DNA from 3 places in the Delftia sp. UME58 genome. Region 2 is predicted to be linked to each of the others. Evidence: predicted binding sites of a transcription regulator. Region 2 holds the regulator's gene; each other region holds the start of a gene.
What was found. Region 2 encodes LexA, which represses DNA repair genes until DNA is damaged. Its sites were predicted from a motif close to ACTGTATNNNNATACAGT; they were not measured.
Positions count from the first base shown of each region.

Region 1 (6,358 bases), on a different contig from region 2:
CAGTCGGTCTCGATGATGCCGAGCTGGCGGTCTTCGGTGGTGAAGATGAAGCCGTTTTCCAGCCAGAAGTCGCGCACGGGCTCCCACAGCTGGTCGGCCGGGCGCTTGATCACCAGCCAGCGCTGTTCGCCGTTGCGCTCGATGCGCACATCGCCCATTGCAACGGTGGCCGTGCGGCCTTCGCTGGGCTTTTGCGCCTTGGAGTTGGCTTCCATGGCTGCGGCGGAGACCACGCCGCCGGGCACGGCATAGCGGGAATCCGTGGACAGCTGGGTCAGGTCCGGCGGGACTTCCAGGGTGGGCGCCTGTTGCTTGCCGGCGCTCTTGTAGTCGATCTTGCTCTCTTGGAACGTGGTCGTGCAGGCTGTCAGGCCGATGGCCAGGCTCAGCAGGCTCAGACGTGCAATGGGCTGTTTCACGCGAATATCCTTGGTGCGTTCGGTCGGTGGCGGTGGGGCGGGGCGCCTCACAGCAGGCCAGCGGAGCCCAGGGCGGCTTCCACGGTGGCTTCCAGGTTCTTGCTCAGGGGTGTCATCGGCAGGCGCATGGCCGGGCCGCACAGGCCCAGGCGCGCTGCGGCCCACTTGACGGGAATGGGGTTGGCCTCGACGAAGAGGTTCTTGTGCACGGGCATCAGGCGCAGCTGGATGTCCATGGCGGTGCGCACATCGCCGGCCAGGGCCGCCTTGCACAGATCGCTCATCAGGCGCGGCGCCACGTTGGCCGTGACGCTGATGTTGCCATGGCCGCCACACAGCATCAGGGCCACAGCGGTCGGATCATCGCCGGAGTACACGCCGAAGTCCTTGGGCACTTCACGGATCAGCCATTGGGCGCGCTCGATGTTGCCCGTGGCTTCCTTGATGCCGATGATGGCGGGGATCTGCGCCAGGCGCAGCACGGTGTCGTGCTGCATGTCGGCCACGGAGCGGCCGGGCACGTTGTAGAGTACCACCGGCAGGTCGCCCACCGCTTCGGCAATCGCCTTGAAGTGCTGGTACTGGCCTTCCTGCGTGGGCTTGTTGTAGTAGGGCACGACCTGCAGCTGGCTGTCGGCACCGACCTTCTTGGCGTAGCGGGCCAGTTCGATGGCTTCGTGCGTGCTGTTGGCGCCGCAGCCGGCCATCACGGGCACGCGGCCTGCGGCCTGCTCGACGGACACGCGGATGATTTCGCAGTGCTCCTCCACGTTGACGGTGGGGGATTCACCTGTCGTTCCCACCACGCCGATGCAGTCCGTGCCTTCGGCCACATGCCAGTCGATGAGTTTTCGCAGCGCCGGGTAGTCAACACTACCGTCCTCGTGCATGGGCGTGATGAGGGCAACGATGCTGCCAGTGAGAGCGACGGAGGAGGATGTCATGTCCGCAAGAAAAAACGGGAAAGGATCATTCTAACGAGTGTCTGAGGCAGGCCCAAGGCGGGCGCCTGTAGGGATTCAGGCGATTGCGGAGCCTGACGCCTTCTGATGCGCCAGCATGGCCACGGGTTCCCGGCCTGTTGCGTCGGGGCGCAGCGCTGCAATGCGCTGGACCATGCGATCGGGCTCGCCCAGCTGGCCGTGCTCGTAGGCCACGATGTGCCAGCCCGCGCAGGCCTGCAGCAGCTCGCCGGGCGCCAGCAGGAAATCGGGGCGGGAAGGCTTGCCGAAGGCCTCGTTGCCCTGGGCAAAGGTTTCGTACAGCAGCACGCCGCCGGGGGCCACGCTGTCCAGCAGTGCCGGCCACAGCGGGCGCCACAGATAGTGGGTCACGACCACGGCGCCGAACTGCCGGCCGGGCAGGGGCCAGGGGCCGTTTTCGATGTCGGCGCACAGCAGCTCGCCCACGCCCTGCAGGCCGGCCAGGGCCTGGGCGTCGCGGTCCACGCCGGTGACCTCGTGGCCACGCGCATGGAACCAGCGCATGTGCCGGCCCGGGCCGCAGGCCACGTCAAGCACCGAGGCCTGGGGCGCCAGAAGGTGCGACCAGCGTTGGATCCAGGGCGAGGGCGGCGTGGCTGCGTGCATGTGCAATTTTGGAAATAAAGTGAAAGCGGCCGACATTGTGCCGCCAGGCCTTCGCCGCTGCCGCTTCCATTTCAGAAGCAGGCCCAGATCTGGTCTGCCATGCCCAGCATGAACTGCGGCTGCAGGTAGAGCATGAAGACCAGGCCCAGCACCATCAGCACGGCGGCCCACAGCGCCAGCCTGCGCAGGATGCGTGGGCGGGGCCTGGTGGATGTCGTCATGTCAGGCAACGGCCTGGGCCGCGCGCAACCGTGCCACCGGGGCTTCGCGTATGGGCAGGTTCAGCAGGCCGGCGGCCACGCCCAGGCCGATGGCCAGGTACCAGACCACCTGGTAGCTGCCCGTGTGGTCATAGAGATAGCCCCCCAGCCAGACGCCCAGGAAGCTGCCCACCTGGTGGCTGAAGAACACCATGCCGCTCAACATGGACAGATGCTGCACGCCGAAGATCTGGGCCACGGTGGCATTGGTCAGCGGCACGGTGGACAGCCACAGCAGGCCCATGGCGGCAGAGAAGATGTAGACCGACCAGGGCGTCAGCGGCGCCAGCAGGAAGAGCACGATCACCACCGAGCGCGTGAAGTAGATGGTGGACAGCAGGTAGCGCTTGGGCAGGCGCTGGCCCAGGTTGCCGGCCACGTAGGTGCCAATGATGTTGAACAGCCCCACCAGCGCCAGCGAGATGCTGGCCACCTGCGGCGCCAGGCCGTAGTCCTTGAGGTAGCTGGGCATGTGCACGCCGATGAACATTACCTGGAAGCCGCAGACGAAGTAGCCGGCCGTCAGCAGCACGAAGCTGGGCGTGCGCAGCGCTTCGGCGACGGCCTGGCCCGCGCTCTGGTCGCGCAGGGGACGGGCGTTGCCGGCCTGGAAGCCCGGCTCGCGCAGGCCGAAGGCCAGAGGAATGATCATCAGCGCGCACAGCGACAGCAGCAGCAGGGCGTTGGACCAGCCGAAGTTCGAGATCAGGCTGCCTTCCACGGGCACCATGAAGAACTGGCCGAAGGAGCCTGCCGCCGCCGTCACGCCCATGGCCCAGCTGCGCCGCGCCACGGGGATCTGGCGGCCCAGCACGCCGTAGATCACGGCATAGGTGGTGCCGGCCTGGGCTGCGCCGATCACCACGCCTGCCATCAGGGCGAACCAGGTTGTCGTAGGCGCCATGGCCATGCCGGCCAGGCCCAGCGCATACAGCAGCGCGCCGACGAGGAGCACGCGGAAGGCGCCGAAGCGGTCGGCCAGCATGCCGCCGAAGATGCCGAGCACGCCCCAGGACAGGTTCTGGATGGCGATGGCCAGCGCGAAGGACTCGCGCGTCCAGCCCATCTCCTGGGTGATGGGCTGCAGCCACAGGCCGAAGCCGTGGCGGATTCCCATGGACAGCGTCACGACTGCGCCCCCGCACAGCAGTATCTGCACCATGGACATGGGTTGGTTGTTTTTTTGCATGCGGCAAACTTTAGCGAAACTCCGGGTTTTGCGCTGCGTCGCCTGGGTCGCCCATGCGCCAGCACGGCCCTTGATGGCAGCGGCTTTACGGGGTGGTCACGGTCAATGACTGTGAATGTATCCAGCACTGAGCCGGGCCGCGCACTACAATCCGCCCCCATGGCAGTCAAACCATCTCCCACTTCCGCCAGCGAATACTCCGAAGGCTCGATACGCGTGCTCAAGGGCCTTGAGCCCGTCAAGCAGCGTCCCGGCATGTACACGCGCACCGACAACCCCCTGCACGTGCTGCAGGAGGTGATAGACAACGCGGCCGACGAGGCACTGGCCGGCTTCGGCAAGAAAATCCGCTTCACCCTGCATTCCGACGGCTCCTACAGCGTCGAAGACGATGGCCGGGGCATCCCCTTCGGCATGCATCCCGAGGAAAACGCGCCCGTGGTGGAGCTGGTCTTCACGCGCCTGCATGCGGGCGGCAAGTTCGACAAGGGCAAGGGCGGCGCCTACAGCTTCTCGGGCGGCCTGCACGGCGTGGGCGTCTCGGTCACGAATGCGCTGGCCACGCGCCTCGAGGCCTGCATCCACCGCGAGGGCAAGGTGGCCACCATCGCCTTCTCGGGCGGCGACGTTGTCGAGCCCCTGCAGTCGCGGCCGCTGGCCGCGGGCGAGCGCAAGCAGGGCACGACCGTGCGCGTGTGGCCCGATGCCCGCTATTTCGAATCGCCCCAGCTGCCCATGGGCGAGCTGATGCACCTGCTGCGCAGCAAGGCCGTGCTCATGCCCGGCGTCTCGGTGACCCTGGTCAACGAGAAGACGCGCGACACCCAGACCTGGCAGTTCAAGGGCGGCCTGCGCGACTACCTGCAGCAAAGCCTGCATGGCGAGGCCGTCATCCCCCTGTTCGAGGGCGAGGGCTTTGCCGACCGCCACCACGACAGCTTTGCCGAAGGCGAGGGCGCCGCCTGGTGCGTGGCCTTCACCGAGGACGGCGCACCGCTGCGCGAAAGCTATGTCAACCTGATCCCGACCACTGCCGGCGGCACGCACGACAGCGGGCTGCGCGACGGCCTGTTCCAGGCGGTCAAGGCCTTCATCGAGATGCACTCGCTGCTGCCCAAGGGCGTCAAGCTCATGCCGGACGACGTCTTTGCGCGCGCCAGCTATGTGCTCAACGCCAAGGTGCTGGACCCGCAGTTCCAGGGCCAGATCAAGGAGCGCCTGAACTCGCGCGATGCCGTGCGCCTGGTCAGCGGCTATGTGCGCCCCGCGCTGGAGCTGTGGCTCAACGAGCACGTGGAATGGGGCCGCAAGCTGGCCGAGATCGCCATCAAGGCCGCGCAGACCCGCCAGAAGGCGGGCCAGAAGGTCGAAAAGCGCAAGGGTTCGGGCGTGGCCGTGCTGCCGGGCAAGCTCACCGATTGCGAAAGCCGCGACCTGAGCCTGAACGAGGTCTTCCTGGTCGAGGGCGACTCGGCCGGCGGCAGCGCCAAGATGGGCCGCGACAAGGAAACCCAGGCCGTGCTGCCCCTGCGCGGCAAGGTGCTCAACACCTGGGAAGTGGACCGCGACCGGTTGTTCGCCAACAACGAAATCCATGACATCTCGGTGGCCATCGGCGTGGACCCGCACGGCCCCAACGACACGCCCGACCTGTCGGGCCTGCGCTACGGCAAGGTCTGCATTCTTTCGGATGCCGACGTGGACGGCTCGCACATCCAGGTGCTGCTGCTGACGCTGTTCTTCCGCCATTTCCCCAAGCTCATCGAGGCCGGCCACATCCATGTGGCGCTGCCGCCGCTGTTCCGTGTGGACGTGCCTGCGCGCGGCAAGAAGCCTGCGGCCAAGATGTACGCGCTCGACGAGGGCGAGCTGACCGCCATCCTGGACAAATCGGCCAAGGACGGCGTGCCGCGCGAGAAATGCCAGATCAGCCGTTTCAAGGGCCTGGGCGAGATGAATGCGGAGCAGCTGTGGGAGACCACGCTCAACCCCGACACGCGCCGCCTGCTGCCCGTGCAGTTCATGAACCTGGATTTCGCGGCGGCCGAGCAGGTCGTCACCAAGCTCATGGGCAAGGGCGAGGCCGCAGCGCGCCGCGAGCTCATGGAGCTCCATGGCGACGCCATTGAAGTCGACATCTGACCCATGCCTGTGCTCCGCGCCGCCCTGAAGCACCGCCCGCCCCCGGCGCGCGGCGCCGGGGTGCGCGCGCTGGCGGCGCTGGGCCTGGCCCTGGCGCTGTGGGGGCTGGCGCGGCCGGCGCATGCCGATCTCTGGGCCTTCGTGGACGAGCGTGGCATCACGCACTTTGCTGCCGAGGCGCTGGACGAGCGCTACAGGCTGTACTTTCGCGGCTCGGTCTATGACAGCACCGAGCAGGGGCTCAAGCCTCCCATGGTGGCGGCCGAGGCCGCAGCCGACGATCACGGCAGCGGTGATGCGGGTCGCATGCTGCAGGCGCATACGCGGCTGCAAAGCTTCTTCGACATCTCGCCGCGCTACAAGAGCGTGCGCAGCCATCTGCGCAAGGCGGCGGACCACACGGGCGTGGACTACGACCTGCTCAAGGCCGTGATCGCCGTCGAGTCGGGCTTTGACGCGCAGGCCATCTCGCCCAAGGGGGCGGTCGGCCTGATGCAGCTGATGCCGGCCACGGCCCAGCGCTTCGGCGTGGAGGCCAGCCGCCAGCGCAGCGTGCAGCAGCAATTGGCCGATCCGGCCGTCAACGTGCCGGCCGGCGCACGCTACCTCAATCATCTGATGGGGCTGTTCCCCGGCCGGCTGGACCTGGTGCTGGCCGCCTACAACGCAGGCGAGGGCGCCGTGCGGCGCGCGGGCCAGGCCATTCCTCCCTTCCAGGAAACCCGCAATTACGTGAAGGCCGTGCTCGGCATCTACGAG
Region 1 is NZ_LZZV01000090.1:57,073-63,430, reverse strand. Features, by position in the region: gene bamC (outer membrane protein assembly factor BamC) at 1-419, opposite strand, end outside; gene dapA (4-hydroxy-tetrahydrodipicolinate synthase) at 467-1,363, opposite strand; gene A9976_RS22835 (bifunctional 2-polyprenyl-6-hydroxyphenol methylase/3-demethylubiquinol 3-O-methyltransferase UbiG) at 1,439-2,008, opposite strand; gene A9976_RS22830 (hypothetical protein) at 2,080-2,229, opposite strand; gene A9976_RS22825 (MFS transporter) at 2,231-3,436, opposite strand; gene A9976_RS22820 (DNA topoisomerase IV subunit B) at 3,617-5,599, shown strand; gene A9976_RS22815 (lytic transglycosylase domain-containing protein) at 5,603-6,358, shown strand, end outside.
Region 1: A9976_RS22820 (DNA topoisomerase IV subunit B) is a predicted target of LexA. The motif match lies at 3,566-3,583, and genes of this name have one in related genera.

Region 2 (6,358 bases):
AATTGACTGTGCGTCCGCGAATGGCGCGGGACAGGCACGCCTGCGGCGTTGGCTGGCCTCGACAGCGGGTGGATTGACCCTGAGGCGGGCGAACTGGTGCCGAACTACACGGCGATCACCTGGCCCGCAGACGGGCACCCAGTGCTCTCGCTGATGCACTGATGAAGCTGCCGCCGCTTGGTGCGCTACGGTCGGGCGCGGAGAAGCCGGGGGAGGAGAGCCTTGCCCGCAGAGCAGCTGCTCGCTTTTAAAATTCAGGAATGAGCGGAAACAGAACCTGACACCCGCTGAATAAGGTGTAGGTTCTGGTGTGGCTTTTGGAGATTACTCTGATAATCAGAGGGAGAAGGCTTCTGCAGGCCAAGGTCGGCTCCGCGCAACCGTATCAGTGGCTTGCACGCTGCAACGTCTTGGAGACGACTATGCCGGGAAGGCTTGGCCGATGGCCGCCTGTTGGCGAAGGCGGTGAAGACCGGGTTGGCGGCGGTCTGAAGAGGCTGCATGGCATGGAGAGAACTCCCGAACATGTTCCCCGCTGATGAGTGGCGCGAGAGGAGTCATGATTTCGCTCGGTATCTGGCAGCTCCGCGCCTGGTTTTCATTGAGAAATTGGGTGCTGAATGGAGTGGGGCGCTCGCGGTGTCCCAATCACTTTCGGCGGCTCCTGCATCAGGGGCGTATTTGAACCGCATGCAGCATTGACACCACTGATCGCGGCATTGGTCCGCATCCGTTTTTCGTCCTGGGAAATGGTGCGAATGCTGGAGACGAATTCCAGTTCCTTGCGCGCCTCCTTGCACTGAAGGGAGGCGCCGAGCTGCTCCGGCGCAGGAGCAGCCGTCTGGCGGGCTTGCTGCTCGATAACACGCTGCTGGCTCTCGATCTGGCGCTGCTGCATTTCGTTCATCTGGCGCTGATACTTTTGTCCATTCGCCTGCGCTGCATCAGCCCGTTCACGGAAGACCTCATCGTCCGATTTTTTGCGCTGTATCAGTGAGCCAGTGTCAGTGCTGCTGCAAGGGCTGTCTGAGAAAGTCGATTTTCCAGAAGCGTCCTTGCATTGAAAGACCTGGGCTGCTGCAGGCAATGCGAAAAGTGCTGTAAAGATTGCTGTGGTCAAGAGTCGCATATGTATATCGATGAATTGATGGACCTGATCGGATCCGAATTGCAGACGAAGAATTGTGCTTTGATCCGTATTCCTGACAATTCGCACCTTGGCTCCAAGCGCCCGCTTCACTCGGCGTCCCGCAAGGCAGCGCGGCGGGCTGCTTCGGCGGTCTCCTGAGCTTGCTTCTCGGCTTGCCTGAAACGTTCTTGTGCCGTGGCCGATGTGCCGTCATGGCCGCCCGCGGCGCGCTCACCGATGTGAATGTTGGAAAGCCTTGCTGTGCCGTACAGCAAAGCCGCTGCAATGATCAGGAGCGCGATGAATTTCATTGTTGCATTGTGCCGCTGGTCCTTTGGGAATGGCCGGCATCTGCGGAGCAATCTCACACCTCTGCCGCTTGACAGGTCCAGAGTAAACTCGCCCCGGCGGCCAGCACTCGCTGCACGATGGGAATGGAGCTTCCCGAAACCGCCTTGCAAAGGGCTGATGGCTCCTGCCTTGGTGGGATGTGTCCTGCCGGTGGCGGGGCCATGTCTTGATCCTGCCCGGCACGCCCGTCCCGGTTATTCGATGAAAGGACGGTCATGGGGTTCTACGGATTCATTCTGGTGTTCGTTGGAGGTGGTCTGGGGTCTGCGCTCAGGCATGGCACGAACTTGCTCGCGCTGCGGCTGGTGGGCAGTGCGTATCCGCTGGGTACGTTGGCGATCAATGTGCTGGGTGCCTTCATGATGGGGGTGGTGGTGGAGTGGTTTGCGCTCAAGACATCGCTGCCGCAGAGTGCGCGGCTGTTCATCACCACGGGCATTCTGGGTGGCTTCACCACGTTTTCGACGTACGCGCTGGAGGTCGGCATGCTGTATGAGCGTGGCGATTGGCTGGCCTCCGTGCTGTATGCGCTGGGCTCGCTGGTACTGGGCGTGGCCGCGCTGTTTGCGGGGTTGGGGCTGGTGCGCATGGTGGCCCATTGAGGCACTGTGATTGCGCTATGCTGTGCGCCATGGCCCGTATGAACGCAACGCAGATTATTCGCACCATCCATTGGATGGTGGGTTAGCCAGCGGCCTTCAACGCCATGCAACCCGCCCAGACGAGGCGGGTTTTTTCATTCCGCCTCCGGGGTTTTCTCATGCCTTTCAGGAGATGGATATGCAGGTTTCCGAACAGTCCCGGCCCCGTTGTGCAAAACATGCCGATGCCACTGTCGCCAACGCGCGGCTTGCCACGCTGCACATGGTCTGCGGCAAGATCGGATCGGGCAAGTCAACGCTGGCGCGGCAATTGGCGTCCGGGCCCGGAACGGTGCTGGTCAGCGAGGATTCCTGGCTGGCCGGCCTGTACCCCGGCGAGATGCAGTCGGTGGCCGATTACGTGCGTTGCAGCGCGCGGCTCAAGGGGTTGATGGGCGCACATGTGCAGGCGCTGTTGAGCACTGGCGTGTCGGTGGTGCTGGACTTTCCGGCCAATACCCTGGAGGGGCGGGGCTGGGCGCGCAGCGTGTTCGAGAAAGTGGGCGCCTCGCACCGCCTGCATTTCCTGGATGTGCCTGACGAGGTCTGCAGGCAGCGCCTGCGGGCGCGCAATGCGGCAGGCGAGCATCCGTTTCAGGCCAGCGATGAGCAGTTCGACCTGATCACGAGCTACTTTGTCGCGCCCTCCGACGAGGAGGGCTTCGACGTGGTGCATCACCCGTATGCGCCCGCCTGAAGCGCCGGTCTGGACGAGACACTTCTGCCAGTCCTGTCGCAGGGCCGCTGTGGCAAAGGCGCCACGCAGTTTCACGTGCCAGGCGGCGGCCTCATGCAAGGCGCGGCGGTCGTTGCTTTCCAGATGTCTCTCGCCCATGCGGCTATGCCAGGACCAGGTGACGACCAAGCCCCGGGCGATGGTGGCCAGATAGCGCCTGGGTTCGCGGATGTCTTGCTTCGGCAGGGGCGAGCGCGGCAGGCGCACAAAGGTGTCATGGGCCAGGTCGGCGGCATCGTCACGGTTGCCCAGGTGTTTGCGCAGCAGACAGAGGGCATCCATTTGTTGCACGTGCGCTACAGGGTGGTGGTGGCCGCAAGCCTGCGCCAGCTTCGCACAGGCCGATTCCTCGTGCGGCGCGTGGTCCGCGCCGCCCATGTTTGTGTCGTGCAAGGTGTGTCGCACACCTTGCATCGGGCCTCAGTTGGCTGCGGCTCCGCCATGCGCCTCCAGGCGCTCCAGCGCAGCGCAGACATCGGCCATTCGCCCGGAGATGAACAGGCATTCAGGCTGTTCCTGTGGCGACCGCTGAATGATGCGCAGGCCTGAAGACTGCTCAGGTGCGGCTTGCAGGGCGGGCTGCGTCGGCAGCAAGGGCAGGATCAGCTGGGCATCTCCAGGGTCTGCAGCGCGTGCAGCCTTGCCGCGGCGCTGCTGGCTGCGCCGGCGTGCCTTGCTGAAAGAGATCACGTTGGCGGGCTCGGGTGCTGTGGCAGGTGTTGGCTGGCCCGCAGGGGCTTGTGCAAGAGGCATGGCCGACTCCATGGCGGTCGCAGTCAGGCGGATGCCATGTGCCAGGCGCAGGAAGGAAAGAGAGGACAGTGTTGGCAGAGCGAATCCCATGTGACGACTCCTGTTGGCGTGTTTCAAAGAGGCATGGACACAGGCAGGATTGCGGTTTTCGGGCAAAGCTCCGCCCAGGGCGAAGCTGCAAGGCTTCGCGCCTACCACCTGGACGGTGCATGAAATAGGGGGTGGCAACCCGTGCAGGGCTGCCCGTCCGGCTTACATGGACATGCTGTTGCGGATCAGCCCCACGGCCAGGCCTTCAATGGCAAAGGCCTCTTCGGGGGCGACGCGGATCACCGGGTAATCGGGGTTTTCCGGCAGAAGTTCCACGCCCTGCGTGGTGCGGCGCAGGCGCTTGACGGTGACTTCATCGCCCAGGCGCGCCACGACGATCTGGCCGTTGCGTGCTTCGTGCGCAGACTGCACGGCCAGCAGGTCGCCGTCCATGATGCCCGCGTCGCGCATGGACATGCCACGCACACGCAGCAGATAGTCGGGGCGGATCTGGAACAGGCTGGGCTCGACGGAATAGGTTTGGTCGATATGTTCCTGGGCGAGAATGGGTGAGCCCGCCGCAACGCGGCCCACCAGGGGCAGCATCAGCGGTGCCAGGGCCGACAGCGGCAGTCCGAAGCTGGTTCCGCGCGCGGCATTGATGTTGCGCACTGTGTCGGTACGCAGGCGAATGCCGCGCGAGGTGCCGCTGACCAGTTCGATCACGCCTTTGCGGGCCAGGGCTTGCAGGTGTTCCTCTGCAGCGTTGGCGGACTTGAAGCCCAGCGTGTTGGCGATTTCCGCGCGTGTGGGGGGCGCGCCCGTGCGGGAGATGGCGGCCTGGATCAGGTCCAGGATCTGTTGCTGGCGGGCGGTGAGCTTGGGATGGTCGAGCATGGCGTGCGTCCGGTCCTTGAGAGCAGATGGCGGGCTGGCAGGTCATCTGATGATTTATACAGTATCTGTATTTTTAACCAGTTTTCCAAGAGGTGCAAGTGGGGCAGTCAAAGTTGGTGATTCTGGGCACGGGCGGGACCATCGCCGGCCGGGCGGATTCGCAGTCGCAGGGAGTCGGGTACAAGGCCGGGCAGATCACGGTGCAGTCGCTGCTGGATGCTGTACCGGACCTGGAGCAGCAGGCGCTGGGCCCCGTGCAGACGCAGCAGATCGCGCAGGTGGACAGCAAGGATATGGACTGGCCCGTGTGGCGCGCGTTGCTGCACGCTTGCGTGCAGGCGCTGGAGGATGCGGACACGCGCGCCGTGGTGATTACGCATGGAACGGACACGCTGGAAGAGACAGCCTGGCTGCTGCACAGCCTGTTGCCGGCCACCAAGCCCATTGTGCTGACCTGCGCCATGCGCCCGGCCACGGCCCTGTTGGCCGACGGGCCGCAGAATCTGCGCGATGCCGTGACCGTGGCTGCCAGCGGCGGGCGCAGCGGTGTATGGGTTGTGGCGGGCGGCGAGGTGCATGCGGCAGCCCAGGTGCAGAAGGTCCACCCCTACCGGCTGCAGGCAATGCGCTCCGTGGAAGGCGGGCCGCAGGCGTTGGTGGAGGAAGGGCGTGTGCGCTGGCTGGTGCCCGATGCGCCGTCCTCCCCCTCCGCGCCGGCGCTGTCCGCGCTGGCCGTGGTGCCTGCGTCCATGTCATCGGATCTGCTGGCGCTGGATGAACTGCCCTGGGTCGAGGTGGTGTTCAGTGGCGCCTTGGCGCGTGCCAGCGGCGTGGATGCGCTGGTGGCGGCAGGCGTGCGTGGCATCGTCGTGGCTGGCACGGGCAACGCGACGGTTCACGAAGGCATGGAAGCGGCCCTGCAGCGCGCCCGCGGCAAGGGCGTCTGGATCTGGCGGGGCACGCGCTGTGCCGAAGGCCTGCCCGTGGCCTCCGGCCTTGGGGCCAACCCGGCAGAGGCCGATCTGGCGCAGCTGCCCGTGGCAAAAGCCCGGATTGCGATGATGCTGGCGCTGGCCGCGCAGCCGCGCGACTGAGCCGGGCGGCGCCGCCGGCATTTCTTCAGTTGCTGGCGGTCAACAAAAAAGCACCCGGCGGGTGCTTTTTTCGTTGCGGCACATGGCCTGCCTCACTCAGCCAGTGCAGCCAGTGCGCGTTGGGTGATGTCCTCGACCGAGCCCAGGCCGCTGATGGCGCGGTACTTGGGTGCCGCTGCGGCTTCCTTTTCGGCCCATGCGCGGTAGTAGTCCACCAGGGGGCGGGTCTGGCTGCTGTAGACGTCCAGGCGCTTCTTGACGGTTTCTTCCTTGTCGTCTTCGCGCTGCACCAGCGGCTCGCCGGTCACGTCGTCCTGGCCTTCGACCTTGGGCGGGTTGAACTTGACGTGGTAGGTGCGGCCCGAGGCGGGGTGGGAGCGGCGGCCGCTCATGCGTTCGATGATGGCGTCGAAGGGCACGTCGATCTCGAGCACATAGTCCAGCTTCACGCCAGCGGCCTTCATGGCGTCGGCCTGGGGAATGGTGCGGGGGAATCCATCAAACAGGAAGCCGTTGGCGCAGTCGGCCTGGGCGATGCGTTCCTTGACCAGATTGATGATCAGGTCGTCGCTGACCAGTTGGCCGGCGTCCATCACGGCCTTGGCCTGCTGGCCCAGGGGCGTTCCGGCCTTGACGGCGGCACGCAGCATGTCACCGGTGGAAATCTGGGGGATGCCGTACTTCTGGCAGATGAAAGCGGCTTGCGTGCCTTTGCCGGCGCCGGGTG
Region 2 is NZ_LZZV01000013.1:96,811-103,168, forward strand. Features, by position in the region: gene A9976_RS03925 (DUF4124 domain-containing protein) at 599-1,129, opposite strand; gene A9976_RS03930 (hypothetical protein) at 1,237-1,440, opposite strand; fluoride riboswitch at 1,551-1,614, shown strand; gene crcB (fluoride efflux transporter CrcB) at 1,696-2,082, shown strand; gene A9976_RS03940 (ATP-binding protein) at 2,261-2,818, shown strand; partial or broken gene A9976_RS03945 (sigma factor) at 2,981-3,139, opposite strand; gene A9976_RS03950 (hypothetical protein) at 3,278-3,700, opposite strand; gene lexA (transcriptional repressor LexA) at 3,863-4,537, opposite strand; gene A9976_RS03960 (asparaginase) at 4,636-5,631, shown strand; gene adk (adenylate kinase) at 5,724-6,358, opposite strand, start outside.

Region 3 (6,358 bases), on a different contig from region 2:
GTGCTCTCCTGACATGGTTTGGAAGCGGGAACGAGCGAACTTTGCGCTTCAGGAGATCTGCAACAAAGATGGTGTCCCATGGTTCAGATGACGCAAAATGCGTCGCATGGATTCGCGCTTTCTCCAGAGCTTCATTGCCGTCGTGGACTGCGGCTCGATGGCCGACGCCGCGCGCAGGCTGGACCTGCCGCCCACCACCGTGGCCCAGCAGATGCGTGCGCTGGAGGCCGACGTGGGCTGTGCACTGCTCACGCGGGTGGGCCGGACGGTGCGGCCCACCGTCGTGGGCGCCCGGATCGTGGAGCATGCGCGGGAGGTGCTCAAATCCGTGGAGAACCTGAGGTCGGCGGCCTCGGCCACCGAGCTTCCCGCTGGCCCCCTGAGGCTGGGGGCAACGCCCACGGCGCTGATGGGCCTGGTGCCCCCGCTGCTGCGCCGGTGGATGAGCGCCCATCCGGCCGTGCGCGTCTACATCGAACCCGGCACCTCCTCACTGCTGCTGGACCAGGTGCAGGCCGGCCATCTGGATGCGGCCATCCTTGTGCACCCCGCCTTCGCCATGCCCAAGACCTGCGAATGGCGGCTGATGCGCAGCGAGGCGCTGATTCTTCTCGCGCCCCGGGACATGAAGGTGCGCGATCCGCTGCTCACGGCCGCACGCGAGCCCTTCATCCAGTACGACCGCAAGGTGGTGGCGGGAAAAATGGCGGATGAATACCTGCGGGGCCACGGCATCAAGCCGAAGGTCCGCTTCGAGCTGGACGGCATCGAGCAGATCGCACAGCTGGTTGCGGAAGGCTTCGGTGTCTCCATCCTGCCGGACTGGCCCGTGCTGGGACCGCCGGATGCCAGGACGCGCCGATGGCCGCTGCCCCCTCCGAGCCCGTCCCGCGAAGTGGGCATGGTGTGGCTGCGCTCGTCGGTGCGCTCCCCGCTGGCAGCCGCCTTGTCCGAGCTGATCGATTCCCGCTAGCGGACCATGCCCTGACCTGTGCCTGGCACGCAGGCTCTCAGAACAGGCTGCGCTGCGGCAGCAAAAGCGACGGGTGGTAGAGGCTGCAATCGAGCCGCAGAGGCTCGCGGTTGAATCCATGCCGACGGCAGGCCAGGGCGAAGCGCTGGCGCAGCAGCTCGGCCCAGTGGCCCGTGCCCTTCATGCGCTGGCCGAACTCGGCGTTGTAGACGCGGCCGGCCTCGCGCTGCTCGCCCTGGATGCCGTGCAGGTCGCGCACGCGCTCCATCACGCGGCGGGCGCGGTCGGGGTAGTGCACCTGCAGCCATTGCTCGAACAGCGGCGCCACTTCCCAGGGCAGGCGCAGCACGGCGTAGAAGGCGTGGCGCGCGCCTGCGTCGGCGGCCGCCTCCAGCACCTTCTCCAGGTCTTCGTTGATGAAGGGAATCTGCGGTGCCAGGCTCACGCCCACGGGCACGCCCGCCTCGGTCAGCGCGCGGATGCTGCGCAGCCGGCGGTGCGGCGCGGCGGCGCGCGGCTCCAGGTGGCGTGCCAGGTCTGCGTCCAGCGTGGTCAGCGTGATATGCACCGAGGCCAGGCCCTGGCGCGCCAGCGGGGCCAGCAGGTCCAGGTCACGCTCCACCCCGCTGCCCTTGGTGACGATGGAAAACGGGTGGCGCGCCTCGGCCAGCACCTCGATCAGGCGGCGCGTCAGCCCCAGCTCGCGCTCCACGGGCTGGTAGCAGTCGGTGACCGAGCCCAGCATCACGGGCGCGGCCACATGGCTGGCGCGCGACAGCTCGGCGCGCAGCAGCTCGGGCAGGTTCTGCTTGGCGATGAGCCGGGTCTCGAAGTCCAGCCCCGGCGACCAGCCCAGGTAGCTGTGCGTGGGCCGGGCATAGCAATAGATGCAGCCATGCTCGCAGCCCCGATAGGGATTGAGCCCCATGTGAAACGGCAGGTCGGGCGACTGGTGGCGGCTCAGCGCCGAGCGAGCCTGCTCCCAGCGCAGTTCGGTGCGCAGGGGGGCGGCTTCCTCGCCTTCGGCCGGCGCCTCAAGGCTGCCCCAGCCGTCATCGAAGGCCTCGCGCGGGTCGGTGGTGAAGCGGTGCGCCAGTTGGCTGGCTGCGCCCCGGCCCTTGAGGGCGTGCAGGGGCACCTGGGCCGTATGGCGGGGCGTGGAAGGACTGAGAGGCATGAATTAACTGTATATAAATACAGCATAAACAACAAGCGCTCCCGGCATGCCTGCCGTTGCGAAATGGGTTTTTCCAGATTGGCAAGTACCCGCATCAATCCGCACCGCGCCGTGCGGGTTCGCTTGGCAGAACGCACACGGGCCTGCACAATGGCCTTATCGCACCAACTTGGTGCTTTTCTCTTTTCTGAAGATGCCTTGGCCCGGACAACCGCGTTGCCCGGGCTTTTGTCCGTTTGGGCGCCGCTGCCCTTCACTGCAGCCACGGCGCAAGCACACAAGGGAGCCAACACCATGGAGCGCAAGCCCCACATCATTATTTCGTCCCTGGACCTGGAGCGCATCGAGGCCCTGCTGGACAAGCAGCCCGCATTCCCCGGCCGCGACGCGCTCGAGGCCGAGCTGGACCGGGCCGACGTGCTCGAGCCCAAGGAAATGCCGCCCAACGTGGTGACCATGAACTCCACCGTGCGCTTCACGCTGCTGGAGTCGGGCAAGACCAGTACGCTGACCCTGGTCTATCCCAAGGAGATGGATGGCAGCTCCGACAAGGTATCGGTCTTCGCTCCCGTGGGCATTGCCCTGCTGGGCCTGAGCGTGGGCGACCAGTCGCGCATGCCGGGTCCTTCCGGCCAGGTCACCGTGCGTGTGGATGCCATCGATTTCCAGCCGGAAAGCGCGGGCGAGCTGCACCGCTGAACGCCGACCGGCTTGATGCGAAAAAGGCAGCCAACCGGCTGCCTTTGTTGTTTGTGGAGTAACGCACCTTAGCGCAGGCCCGCCACAAACGCCGCGATCAGGCCTGTGCCCACCAGGCCGGCCTGCCAGCGCAGCGCCATGTGCCAGCTGGGAACGTGGCGTTCCACGCGCTCGTACAGCAGATGGCCGGCCGCAATCGACAGCGCAAAGGCCGTGCACATGCCCAGCAGGGCGGCGGGAACGGACTGTGGCCAGAAATGGCTTTCCACGGCATTGACCAGCAGGCAGACCGAGAAGTGCACGAGAAACACCGAGTAGGAAATCTTGCCCAGCCGGCGCAGCGGCGCCCAGCCTTGCGCCTGGGCGAATGCAGGGCTGCGCATGGCCACGACCAGGGCCAGCGCCGTGGCACCGGCCAGCGCGATGCGGTCGCGCCACTCCAGTGCCAGTGCCGCCACGACCAGGGCCACGATCAGCAGGGACCAGCTCCAGGCCGTCGAGGACTTGTCCGCATGCGCGGCCCAGTAGGCCAGCATGCCCAGGCCGTAGGCGCCAAAGAAGTACGGCGCCCACACGTCCCATTGCGCATCCAGATTGAAGCCCAGCAGCGAAGCGGTCACGCCGATCACCACCAGCGCCTGCGCCACGCTCAGCGCCCAGGGCCAGCAGCGTGACAGGGCGTCGCCGCCAAAGCGGCGGCGCAGCAAGGCACCGCCCCAGCGCGTGCCGGCCAGCAGCAGCGCAGTCAGCGCAAACAGCTGGAAGTCGATGGACACATACCAGACGCCCGCGGACAGCGACTCCTCGCCCACGATGTTCTGCAGCAGCAGCGCATGCGCCACCAGTTGCCAGAGATCGGGCTCGCCCGACACCGAGGCATGGTCGAACCAGGGCCGCACGGCGGCCGAGACCACGATGGCCACGACCAGCGCCACCGCATAGGGCACGACCAGACGCACGAAGCGGCGCCCGATGCGCGACCACGGATCGCTGTGCTGGCCGTGGCCTTGCGGCGCCATGCTGGCTGCCGCCAGGTAGCCGCCCAGCACCAGGAAGATCTGCACGGCCATGCGCGCATATTCATAGAGCCAGTCGATGAGGTCCGGCGCGGCCGGATGGGCGATATCGGACATGGGGCCGTAGAAGGCCAGGTGGTGCCAGATGATGGCGGCACAGGCCAGGCCCTTGGTGCAGTCGATCAGCGCACTGCGGCTAGCGTGGGACATGGGGCAATCTGTAGTCGGTACGGGGCGGGAAGGCGCAGGGCCCGGGCCGCCTGGCCGCAAGCCCGCAAAGGCGCCATTGTGCGCCTTTTGGACGCGACTTGCAGAAAGCTGACACATCGCTTCCCAAGCCGCCCGGAGCGTGCCGCGCACGCGCAGGCACAATGCATGCCATGACGCAATCCAAACCTCTTCCGGCGTTGAACCGGCAGTTCGTCTCGCACTTCGGCGAGATGGGCAGCCGCTGGGGCATCAACCGCACGGTAGGCCAGATCTACGCACTGCTGTTTCTTTCGCCCGAGCCGCTCAATGCCGACCAGATCGCCGAGACGCTGGAGTTCTCGCGCTCCAACGTGAGCATGGGGCTCAAGGAATTGCAGGCCTGGCGCCTGGTGCAATTGCGCCACCAGCCCGGCGACCGGCGCGAGTATTTCGAGGCGCCGCAGGATGTCTGGGAAATCTTCCGCCGCCTGGCCGAGGAACGCCGCCGCCGCGAGATCGAGCCCACCCAGTCCATGCTGCGCGCCGCCATGCTGGAGGAAGTCACCACCGAAGAGGAACGCTACGCCCAGCAGCGCATGCGCGACATGTACGAGCTGATCGACCGGCTGATGAACTGGTTCGACGACGTGCAGCGCCTGTCGCCCGAGACCGCCATGCAGCTCATGGGCATGGGCACGGCCGTGACGCGGCTGCTGGATCTGAAGGACCGCATCACGGGCGGCAAGGGCCGCGCCAAGGCGGATGACACCGACGATTGAACACGGCAACGCTGCGTACAAAAAATAAGCTCCCCTCGGGAGCTCATCGTGTTTTCAGCAATGCTTCATTGGCAACAAGAGCGCTAAAACCGGCGCGACCCAAACTCAGAGACGCCGAGCAAGAGCCGCCTCGCGGCGAGGGCGTCGTCCCCCTCCCCCGCGAAGCGGGTAGAGAGGGGGAAGCCGCGCAGCGGCTCAGGGGGAGCCTCATTTCTCCCGGGCCAGGAGTTCGCGGCGCGTGGCCTCGTCATCCATCAGTTCGTACCACATCGCGTTGAGCACCGCGAAGGCGGCCGCCAGCGGCAGGCCGAGCAACCAGGCGAAGTACCACATGGTGTTGTGTCCTTTCTTGACGTTGACTGTCGTTTCTTGATTCGGTGGATCAGTACGAGTGGCCACGGCCCTCGATGATGGCCATCGGGTCGACCTTGCCGCGCAGCACGCTGTAGACCCAGCTGGTGTAGGCCACGATGAGGGGCACGAAGATCAGCGCGCACACCAGCATGATGAACAGCGTCACATGGCTGGACGAAGAGTCCCAGACCGTGAGGCTGTGCTGCGGGTTCAGCGACGAGGGCAGGATGAACGGGAACATGGACGCCCCCACGCTGGCGATGATGCCCGCAATGCCCAGGCCGCTGGACAGCAGGGCCAGCCACTCGCGGCGCAGCCACAGGCCCAGCGCCGCCAGCAGCGGCATCAGCAGGCCGATGGCCGGCACGGCCCAGAGCACGGGCCGGGCCTGGTAGTTGGCGAACCAGGCGCCCGCCTGCAGCGCAGCCGTCTTGAACAGAGGGTTGGACGGGCCGGTGGTGTTGATCTCGCTGGTGATGCGGTAGCCATTGAGCGCGGCCAGCCATACGCCGGCCGCCGCGAACAGCACCGTGGTGGCGACGGCAGCCACCATGCCGAAGCGGCGCGCGCGCGCGGCCACATCGCCCTCGGTCTTGAACACCAGCCAGGACGCACCATGCATGAGCAGCATGCACAGCGACACCAGGCCGGCGAGCAGCGCAAACGGGTTGAGCAGGCCGAAGAACGTGCCCTCGTAGTAGATGCGCATGTCGGGTGCCAGGCGGAAGGGCACGCCCTGCAGCACATTGCCCAGGGCCACGCCGAAGATCAGCGCGGGCACCACGCCGGCCATGCACAGCACGGCATCCCAGCGCGCGCGCCAGGCCGGCTCCTCCCGCTTGCTGCGGAACTTGAAGGCCACGGGGCGCAGGATCAGCGCCACCAGGGCCGCGAACATGGCCAGGTAAAAGCCCGAGAACGAGACGGCATACAGCTGTGGCCAGGCCGCGAAGATGGCACCGCCGCCCAGGATGAGCCAGACCTGGTTGCCTTCCCAGACCGGGCCCAGGGCATTGATGACGACGCGGCGCTCCACATCGGTCCTGGCGGCCAGGGGCAGCAGCGCGGCCGCGCCCAGGTCGAACCCGTCGGTGACGGCGAAGGCGATGAGCAGCACGCCCAGCAGGCCCCACCACAGCAGACGCAGGATGTCGTAGCTGATCAGTTCGTG
Region 3 is NZ_LZZV01000096.1:128,116-134,473, reverse strand. Features, by position in the region: gene A9976_RS23660 (LysR family transcriptional regulator) at 107-973, shown strand; gene A9976_RS23655 (PA0069 family radical SAM protein) at 1,011-2,150, opposite strand; gene rnk (nucleoside diphosphate kinase regulator) at 2,445-2,849, shown strand; gene A9976_RS23645 (acyltransferase) at 2,918-4,075, opposite strand; gene A9976_RS23640 (GbsR/MarR family transcriptional regulator) at 4,237-4,833, shown strand; gene cydX (cytochrome bd-I oxidase subunit CydX) at 5,041-5,166, opposite strand; gene cydB (cytochrome d ubiquinol oxidase subunit II) at 5,216-6,358, opposite strand, start outside.
Region 3: A9976_RS23655 (PA0069 family radical SAM protein) is a predicted target of LexA. The motif match lies at 2,157-2,174, and genes of this name have one in related genera.